Regions from separate parts of the Acinetobacter sp. CAU_H_S139_7 genome, predicted to be linked through region 2. Evidence: predicted binding sites of a transcription regulator. Region 2 holds the regulator's gene; each other region holds the start of a gene.
What was found. Region 2 encodes PhoB, which activates phosphate uptake and scavenging genes when phosphate is short. Its sites were predicted from a motif close to TGTCATNAANCTGTCATAA; they were not measured.
Positions count from the first base shown of each region.

Region 1: the regulator PhoB is predicted to act here: its motif matches at 1,001-1,019, upstream of AC4MC0_RS12180 (inorganic phosphate transporter).
Region 3: the regulator PhoB is predicted to act here: its motif matches at 996-1,014, upstream of AC4MC0_RS05155 (NAD(+) kinase).
Region 4: the regulator PhoB is predicted to act here: its motif matches at 1,074-1,092, upstream of AC4MC0_RS09255 (porin).

Region 1 is NZ_CM178651.1:2,491,950-2,494,160, reverse strand. Features, by position in the region: gene metH (methionine synthase) at 1-638, opposite strand, end outside; gene AC4MC0_RS12180 (inorganic phosphate transporter) at 1,066-2,211, shown strand, end outside.
Region 2 is NZ_CM178651.1:93,553-95,763, forward strand. Features, by position in the region: gene phoR (phosphate regulon sensor histidine kinase PhoR) at 1-851, opposite strand, end outside; gene phoB (phosphate regulon transcriptional regulator PhoB) at 861-1,571, opposite strand; gene AC4MC0_RS00440 (TetR/AcrR family transcriptional regulator) at 1,786-2,211, opposite strand, start outside.
Region 3 is NZ_CM178651.1:1,042,918-1,045,128, forward strand. Features, by position in the region: gene mrcB (penicillin-binding protein 1B) at 1-925, opposite strand, end outside; gene AC4MC0_RS05155 (NAD(+) kinase) at 1,077-2,015, shown strand; gene AC4MC0_RS05160 (YeaC family protein) at 2,019-2,211, shown strand, end outside.
Region 4 is NZ_CM178651.1:1,887,873-1,890,083, reverse strand. Features, by position in the region: gene AC4MC0_RS09255 (porin) at 1-936, opposite strand, end outside; gene AC4MC0_RS09250 (HIT family protein) at 1,308-1,721, opposite strand; gene AC4MC0_RS09245 (YARHG domain-containing protein) at 1,752-2,021, opposite strand.

The DNA of each region.
Region 1 (2,211 bases), 1.3 Mb from region 2:
GTAATGGTGCCCGAGATCATGAGTGGCAGTTCACGACCAAGTTGCTTGAACACTTCCTTGACTGCAAAGATCGCAGCTTTACAGTTTAAGGTATCGAATACGGTTTCAATCAAGATGATGTCTGCACCACCTTCGATTAAGGCATGCGTTGCTTCAATGTAGTTTTCTTTGAGTTCGTCAAAGGTGATGTTACGGAACGCAGGATCATTTACATTTGGTGAAATTGAACAAGTACGTGAAGTTGGACCAAGTACGCCTGCAACAAAACGAGGTTTGTCTGGGGTTGAATATTTTTCACAAGCGGCTTTGGCTAAGCGTGCCGCTTCGCGGTTGATCTCGGGAACGAGATCTTCCATGTGGTAATCCGACATTGAAACGCGTGTGCCGTTAAAGCTGTTGGTTTCAATAATGTCTGCACCTGCATCGAGGTACGCTTCATGAATGCCTTGGATAATTTGTGGCTGAGTCAGTACCAAAAGGTCATTATTGCCTTTGAGGTCAGAAGCCCAATCTACAAAGCGTTCACCACGATAATCTTCTTCTTCGAGCTTGTGACGCTGAATCATGGTACCCATCGCACCATCGATAATAAGGATGCGCTCGGCAAGAAGTGCTTTTAAGGTGGCAAGTGTAGACATTCAAAACTCACAAACAGGTTTTCAAAACGTGCAATATTTTAGCAGAAAAGCAGGTTGATTGATGCCTAATTCAAGTGGTATTGGCTATATGGCAAATAAAAAAGGCTGATTTAGCTTTAGTTTTCACGAAAGTGAAATATAGACCCGCTATGTTAATAGATCATAAGAAATAGAGATGAAAAAATATTGATTGGAGCAGATTGTTACAGACAGCACAGCCAAATGTAAGAAAATAATTCAGCTTAATCCGCAGTGAAAAATTAAATTTTGAGCCAGTACAGTGTGTTCAAGGCTTATAAGCGATTTACTGCTGATCTAAAATAAGCCAATTATGAAAAAATTGGCTTCAAGTGACACGCATTTGTCATATAATTGTCACAATTAAATTGAACAATAGGGGATATTGATATCCTCTTTAGCCGTCTGCATGAATTCTAATATTCCTCCCGTCCAAGATCAGGTGCACGTGACACAGGTCAAGTCGACGAATGTGCACGTACCTACACCGAAATTTTTTATGCCGGTGTTTTTAACGGTCATTATTTCAACGCTAATTTATATTGGCTTTCAGCTTTCTGCTGACTTATCGCATGTTCCTGCACTGAATCTTTACTCTTTAATCCTTTTAGCGACGGCGTTGTTCATTGCTTTGGGTTTTGAGTTTGTAAATGGCTTCCACGACACTGCCAATGCGGTTGCAACGGTCATTTATACCAATGCACTGTCTGCGCCTGTTGCGGTGATGTGGGCTGGTTTCTGTAACTTCCTTGGGGTTATGGTCGCAAGTGGTGCAGTGGCTTACGGTATTATTGCGCTACTGCCCGTTGAGTTGATTATGAATGTCAGCTCAGGTGCAGGTTTTGCCATGGTGTTTGCCATGTTGATTGCTGCGATTTTGTGGAACTTGGGCACATGGTTCTTGGGTATTCCAGCATCGAGTTCACATACTTTGATCGGTTCAATCTTGGGTGTGGGCATCATGAACTACCTGATGCATTCAGGCAGTGGTGCTTCGGGTGTCGATATGGATCAGGTGATTAAAGTCGGTAAAGCTTTACTGTTTTCACCTATGATCGGTTTTGCTTTTGCAGCAGTGTTGTTCTTATTGGTGAAAAAAATCTTTAAGAAACAACTGGAACTATTCCAACCACCTGAAGGCAACAAACCACCACCGCCACTGATTCGTGCCATTTTGATTTTTACTTGCACAGGTGTAAGTTTTGCGCACGGTTCAAATGACGGTCAAAAAGGTATGGGTCTAATCATGCTGATTTTGATTGGTATTGTGCCTTTGGCTTATTCTTTAAATAAGAATTTAGATTCACAGCATATTCAGTCATTTGCTCAACTTTCAGATCAAACTGCGGCTGTGATTTATCCGAATCATAACGATATTGCAGATGAAAAAGCCCGTATGGTGATCACGCAATATATTCAAACCAAAGAAATGACCCCAGAAGTCGTACCTGCTTTAGCCAGTTTGACAGATCATTTGGGTGAGCGTGTTGGCCATTATGGAGATCTTAAAGATATTCCTGAAGCTGAAGTTTCTGCACTACGTAATGACATGTAC
Region 2 (2,211 bases):
AGTAAGAGCAAATCATTCACCAAGGCATTCATGCGTTTGGCCTGTGCCTGCATTTGGTCAAAGGCCCGCTTCCAACGTGGGTTGAGGTCTTCTTGGTCTGTAAAGGTTTCAATATAACCACTGAGTACTGTGAGTGGTGTACGTAGTTCATGTGAAATGTTATCGACAAAGTCTTTACGCATTTGTTCGAGATTGTGCATGCGGGTCACGTCATAGGCGACCAGTAAGCGACTTTCACCACCAAAACGGGTCATTTTGACTTGAACATAATGTTCATCAAAACTGGATGACTTCATTTTTAAGCCATCTGGTGCCGCATCAATATTATTGTAATAATCCACAAAACTCGGTTGGCGTAATAAAGTCAAAATATTACGGCCACGGTCATTTTGTTCGATGCCCAATAACCGTTCTGCAGCAGGGTTCCACCATTCAATTTGTTGCATGTCATCAATCAGCACCACGGCTTCTTGCAAAGCGACCAATGATGACTGTGCCCGATCAATCAACCCAACCATTTCCGCTTGTACAATCCGTTCTTGGCGCTGTGCACGATAAACATTGAACAATAATGCCCCCCAAATGCCCCCAAGGTTGGGTGGAACTTCGTAGGGACGATTGGAAATCCAGTCATTGACCAAATACAAAGAGCGCATTTGCAGAATGAAAAAAACGGCAAAGGCAAAGGAGATACACGTCCAAAAATAACCAACGCCAAAACCAATCAAGCTTGCAATCAGCAAGAAAAAGGCAAGGAGACGTAAGTCCTGTTTGGCAAAGCCCCATAAACTGCTGTATCGCGTTTTTTTATGCTCGCGCGCAAGTTCAGGGACCGGGTAGGGTTCATACATAAAACAAAATTAACCTAGGGCGATATCCGCACGTGTAGAGAATCGATAGCCTGTACCGCGAACTGTTTGCACAAAGCGATCTGCCGCATAAGGCTCAAGCACTTTACGTAAACGGCGAATATGCACGTCGATGGTACGGTCTTCAATATACACGTTTCCACCCCAGACTTGGTCAAGAAGTTGTGCACGGGTGTAGGCACGCTCAGGATGAGTCATGAAGAAGGCCAGTAAACGATACTCGGTTGGTCCCATGTCGAGGAAATTATTGCCAAAGCTGACCCGTTGGCTGACAGGGTCTAAGATTAAGCCATTGGCATCAATCGATTTTTCACCGCTGAGCGCATTAGCGCGGCGTAAAACGGCTTTAATGCGTGAAACCAATTCACGGGTCGAAAACGGTTTGGTCATGTAGTCATCTGCACCAGCGTCCAGACCTTGTACTTTATGGTCTTCTTCACCACGTGCCGTGAGCATAATCACTGGAATTTCAGAGAGATTTTCATCGCGCTTGAGACGGCGACATAAATCTACGCCACTGACGCCACCAGGCATCATCCAGTCGAGCAAGATCAAAGCAGGACGCTGATCCACAATCATTTGGTGGGCTTGTTTTGCATCTTCGGCTTGTAAGCATTGAAAGCCTGCCATATCCAACGAGGTGTGAATCATTTCTCGAATGGGAAGTTCATCATCGACGATTAAAATGTAGTCATCTTTCACAACGCAATATCCTATTGTAGGTAACGGCAGGCCGTTTTAATTTTATGACAGGCTTATTACAAAGATTAATTATGACAGTATCATTGCAAAAAACAGACGATTGATGAAATTTGCAAAAAAATGTGACAAAAAATCGTCATATTGGGATTCAAAATTAATGGAAGTTTAATCTAAATTGCATTCGAAAATGCCGATCTCATCCAAGTGAAAAGTCTTAGACATCCAATTTTTCCCGTGCATTCGGGTCAGAAAAGGTTTCTAGGAGTGAAATAAACACAATACGGCTGGAGGTTAAAACTTCTTCAAAGGATTGTTTAAACCCACTGACCACCCAACGGATCGCAATTTGCGTAACATAGCCATTGAGGCCTGTGGCGACCAGCGAAATTTCTCGTTCGGAACGATTAATTTGCGGCATCATCAGCATCACAAAGGCCTGAATCATTCGGTCAAAACGGGTCATGGTTTCATGAATGGTGGCTTGGTTATGTAATTCTTGGACCAACATTGCATCGATATAAATAATACGCGCCATGCGGGGATTGTCTTTTAAGGTAGTGAGTAAGGCACGCAGTCCTGCATCAATCATTTTGTGTGGATCTGAAGAGGCTTGCATGATGGCTTGCATGACATTGTGCTG
Region 3 (2,211 bases), 950 kb from region 2:
GGTTACGCCAAGGGTTATATAAGGTTGGACCTTGTACCAAACCCACCAAATAAGCTTGTTGCGCAATATTTAGCTCACGCAAAGGCATGCCGAAGTAAAACTGCGAAGCCAAACCATAGCCATTAATAGAATAGTTGCCGTTTTGCCCGAGGTTCACTTCATTGAGATAGGCTTCTAAGATTTCATCTTTGTCATAGTGAAACTCGACCAATAAAGCCATAAATGCTTCATTTACTTTACGCTTAATAGTTTTTTCAGGGGTGAGGTAGAAGTTTTTCACCAACTGTTGGGTCAGTGTTGAACCACCTTGACGTTTTCCACCCGTGACATTACTCACAATCGCACGTGCCGTACCACGAATTGAAACGCCGTGGTGACTATAGAAATTACGATCTTCTGTTGCAATTAAAGCCTCAATTAAAGGCTTAGGGACTTTGTCGAGTTTAATCAGGACACGGTCTTCATTATGCTGCGGATAAATCCCGCCAATCAGCATCGGCTCTAAACGTGCAATCCCTGTAGATGAGGGTTTAGTTGCACTGACTTCAGCCACTTGCTCATTGGCAAAGGTGACTTTAAGCACTTGTTCAGGCTCGACACTATCACCGAAGTCAAAGCCACGAGTGTGTACATATAGCTCATTGCCAGAACTGACAAAGTTCCCTGATTTGGTATAGTTTTCCGAGGACTTATAGCCCAAAAGTTTTAACTCTTGAGTGAAGTCAGCCTGACTGACAGGGGCATTGGTATACACTTCGAGCGGGCGTGCGAATACCTTCGCAGGAATATCCCAGCGCTTGCCTTCAAACTTGTCACGTACAACGGAGTCGAGTCTTATTAAATAAATACTAAACACCAAGAATGCTGCAATGACTAAGATGCAAAAGATCAGTGCAATTAAACCTATGCCACGTTCTGACTTCATAAATACGAATAAGATCCTGAGAAATTGTGCTAATCATGCGAAGCTTTTCGCTAATTTGCAATAATTAAACTGTGAACAAACTGAAATATAGACAATTCCGCGTGTAGCAGCAGTCACTTTAGTTTTTGAATCAATTTAAATAAATAATGTTATGATAGGCGGGAATCGTAGCGGAGCGATGTTGCAGGTGCAAATTTCACATAAAACATTTCGAAACATAGGCTTAATTGGACGTCCAGATAAGTCTTCAGTTGTCGAAACCTTATGTCTTATTCATGATCATCTACTCAGCTTAGGGTTACATCCCGTTTTTGATGCGCAAACCGCTGAACTGGTTCCTTATAAAAACACGCAAACGGTGAGTCGTGCGCTTCTGGGTGAAGTGGTCGATTTGGTGATTGTGGTGGGCGGAGATGGCTCACTTCTGCATGCTGCACGTGCCTTGGTTAAATTTAATACCCCTGTAATGGGTGTAAACCGAGGGCGTTTGGGTTTTTTAACCGACATCAAGCCGACTGAAGTGATTTTTAAGCTCGATCAAGTCTTAAAAGGTGAGTTTCAGTTAGATCGTCGTTTCTTATTGGAAATGGAAATTCGCTCAAAGGGCGAGACGATTTATGATGCTATTGCGCTAAACGATGTGGTATTACACTCGGGCAAGTCGGTGCATATGATTGACTTCGAACTCAATATCGATGGTCAATATGTCTACCGTCAACACAGTGATGGTTTGATTGTATCGACGCCTACGGGTTCAACCGCTTATTCGTTGTCAGGTGGTGGCCCAATCGTGCATCCGGGGATGGATGCGATTGCTTTGGTACCGATGCATCCACATACTTTGTCTTCACGCCCGATTGTGGTGGGTGGTCATAGTGAAATTAAGCTTCTGATTCGTGAAAACCGTGTCTTGCCGATGGTCAGTGCCGATGGTCAACACAGTGTTTCACTCAATGTGGGTGATAGCTTACATATTCGTAAGCACCCCTTTAAACTGAATTTATTACATCCACCGGGTTATGATTTTTATATGTCATGCCGTACTAAACTCGGTTGGAACCAAGATTTTGACTCTTTTCAACAGGATTAAATCATGAATATTGAACAGATGCTTTCTATTTTAGATGCCGATATTGTTGAGCGTTTAAAAACAGCTGTAGAAATTGGTAAATGGCCGAATGGCGTTGCGTTGACTGCTGAACAACGTCAAACTTGTATGCAAGCCGTTATTGCTTGGGAGCATCAGAATACTCCTGAAAAAGAACGTACGGGTTATATTGATAAAG
Region 4 (2,211 bases), 1.8 Mb from region 2:
ACGACCGTCTGATTCAGTTGTTGCAGAAATATATTGTGCTTTTAACTTCACAGGGGTAGCACCAATTTTGTATGCCGCTGTTACACCAAACGCATCTTCTTGTAAGCCTTTATAAGAAGTTACAACAGCAGGAGTACCTTTCGTTACAGTAACAGTATCATCAGTTGGTTGGGCAGTTTGCCATAAAGCACCCAATACTAAACCACTAGCACCCATTGCGCCCAAGTCTAAAGAACCTGTTACACGCACAGCATCGGTATAAATACCAGTTAAATCTGAGTAAGCATTGAATTTTGAAGCGATCGCACGGTTTGCAGCAACTGCAGCAGCTAAGCCCATATCTTTGTTTTCATACGTAAGAGATGCTGAAACACCATCACCGAAACCATCACGGCTGCCTTCTTTACCTTTAGCAGTGCTGTCTGCAGCTTCTGATTCTTCACCTTGTTGGAACATGATGTTAAATGCTAAGCCACCCAGTAATTTTTTATCAGTCTCAAAACCAATTACGTTAGTTAAGCGATCTTCACCAACAAGAACTTTAGTCATGTCAAGTTCATTGTGATCGTTAAAAATATCTTGGTTATTACCAGCTGCAGTTTTGAAGTAAGAATCGTATTGACCAACTTTTAAAGTTGCAACGCCGTTAGATTTAATACCGACAAAACGGTTACGGTTTTTAAAAACATCATCGCCATCTGCCCAAATTTCCCATTCGGCTAAATAAACTGCTGATAAATTGTCAGTTAATTTTTCTTCGCCCTTAACACCAATACGTGAAGCATTTGAATTTACTTTTGTTACGCTTTCATCTTTAAAGCCGTTGTTGTCAATATTGTCCAAAGTCACACTGAGCTTACCATACAATGTTGGTGCTGCTTGCGCTGCATTCATGGCTAAAGTTGCTACAGTAGCAGCAAGAAGCAATTTTTTCATTGAGATTTCTCCAGAACACTTTTAAAAATGGCATTCGCCTTGCTTTCTTATTTAGTTAGCTTGTGTACAAAAAGTTACACAAGCTCACCAACTTGCTAAGCAGTATCTGTAAACTTTGTGACATTGAAGTGAAGAAAAAATTACAATTTGATGACAGGTAATAAAATGTAATAAATAGACTTCTTGCGTTAGTGACATTTTAATCACCCGAAAGCTATATTTTATGAGGTTTTAGTCAATTCAAAAATTAGATAAAACTATATTTTCGCAAGAGGTCTAATAATTGTGATTTATTTTTAAGTATTTGAATTTTATTTAAATAAAAAATGGAGCAGCTGCTCCATTCATTTTGTATGACACTTTTGAAATATTTAAAGTGCTGCTTTAATTTTTTCCGCTTGGGCTTTAATTTTTTCTTGATCGCCCATTTGTGCAGCATGTTTCCCAAGTTGATGAACCGAGGTTGGAATTAAATGGAAATGTACATGGGGAACGGTTTGCCCAGCAGCCGCTCCAGACAGTTGCATGAGAACAATCCCTTTGGCATCCAAACCGACTTCAATGGCTTTTGCTACTTTTTGTACCACTTGAATGGTGTAGGCAGCAGCATCGGCAGGGAGATCGAGTAAAGTTACCGCAGGTGTTTTGGGTATGACTAAAGTATGACCGTCTGCTTGAGGCATAATATCCATGAATGCAAGAACTTGGTCATCTTCATATACTTTTATGGCTGGAAGTTCACCACGTAAAATCCGTGCAAAAATGTTTTGCTCATCGTAAGCCATGTCTATTCCTTAAGTTTCGCTTAAACTGATTTACTTACAGTTTAATTCTTTTTGACGTTCTTTAATCGCGTCAAGACGTTGTTGCTCTTTTTCAGAGAATTTCGGTTTAGTGGTGTAGCAATTATCATTGCCAAATTTTGCTTTCGCTTCAGGGTCCTTAAAACAGAAACCTTTAGATGCATAAATGACATCATGATCATCTTTTAATTTTTGACACTCTTGCTCAGGTGATGCCGCAAAACTTTGCGCCCCGATTAATGTTGCAAGACTGGCAAAAACAGCTACAGTCAACTTTTTCATGAGAATTTCCTCAGTTTGTAACATTGTATGTAGTCACGCTATTACTTTATAGGGGTTTGTTCTGTTTATTCAATGGTGAGTTCTTACTCAATTGTAATTTTACTTCATAATTGCTGCATATAATACATAAAATTTATATATATCAATAGCTTTTTAAATACCAGATAGAAATGGATATTTCAGTTTTTTA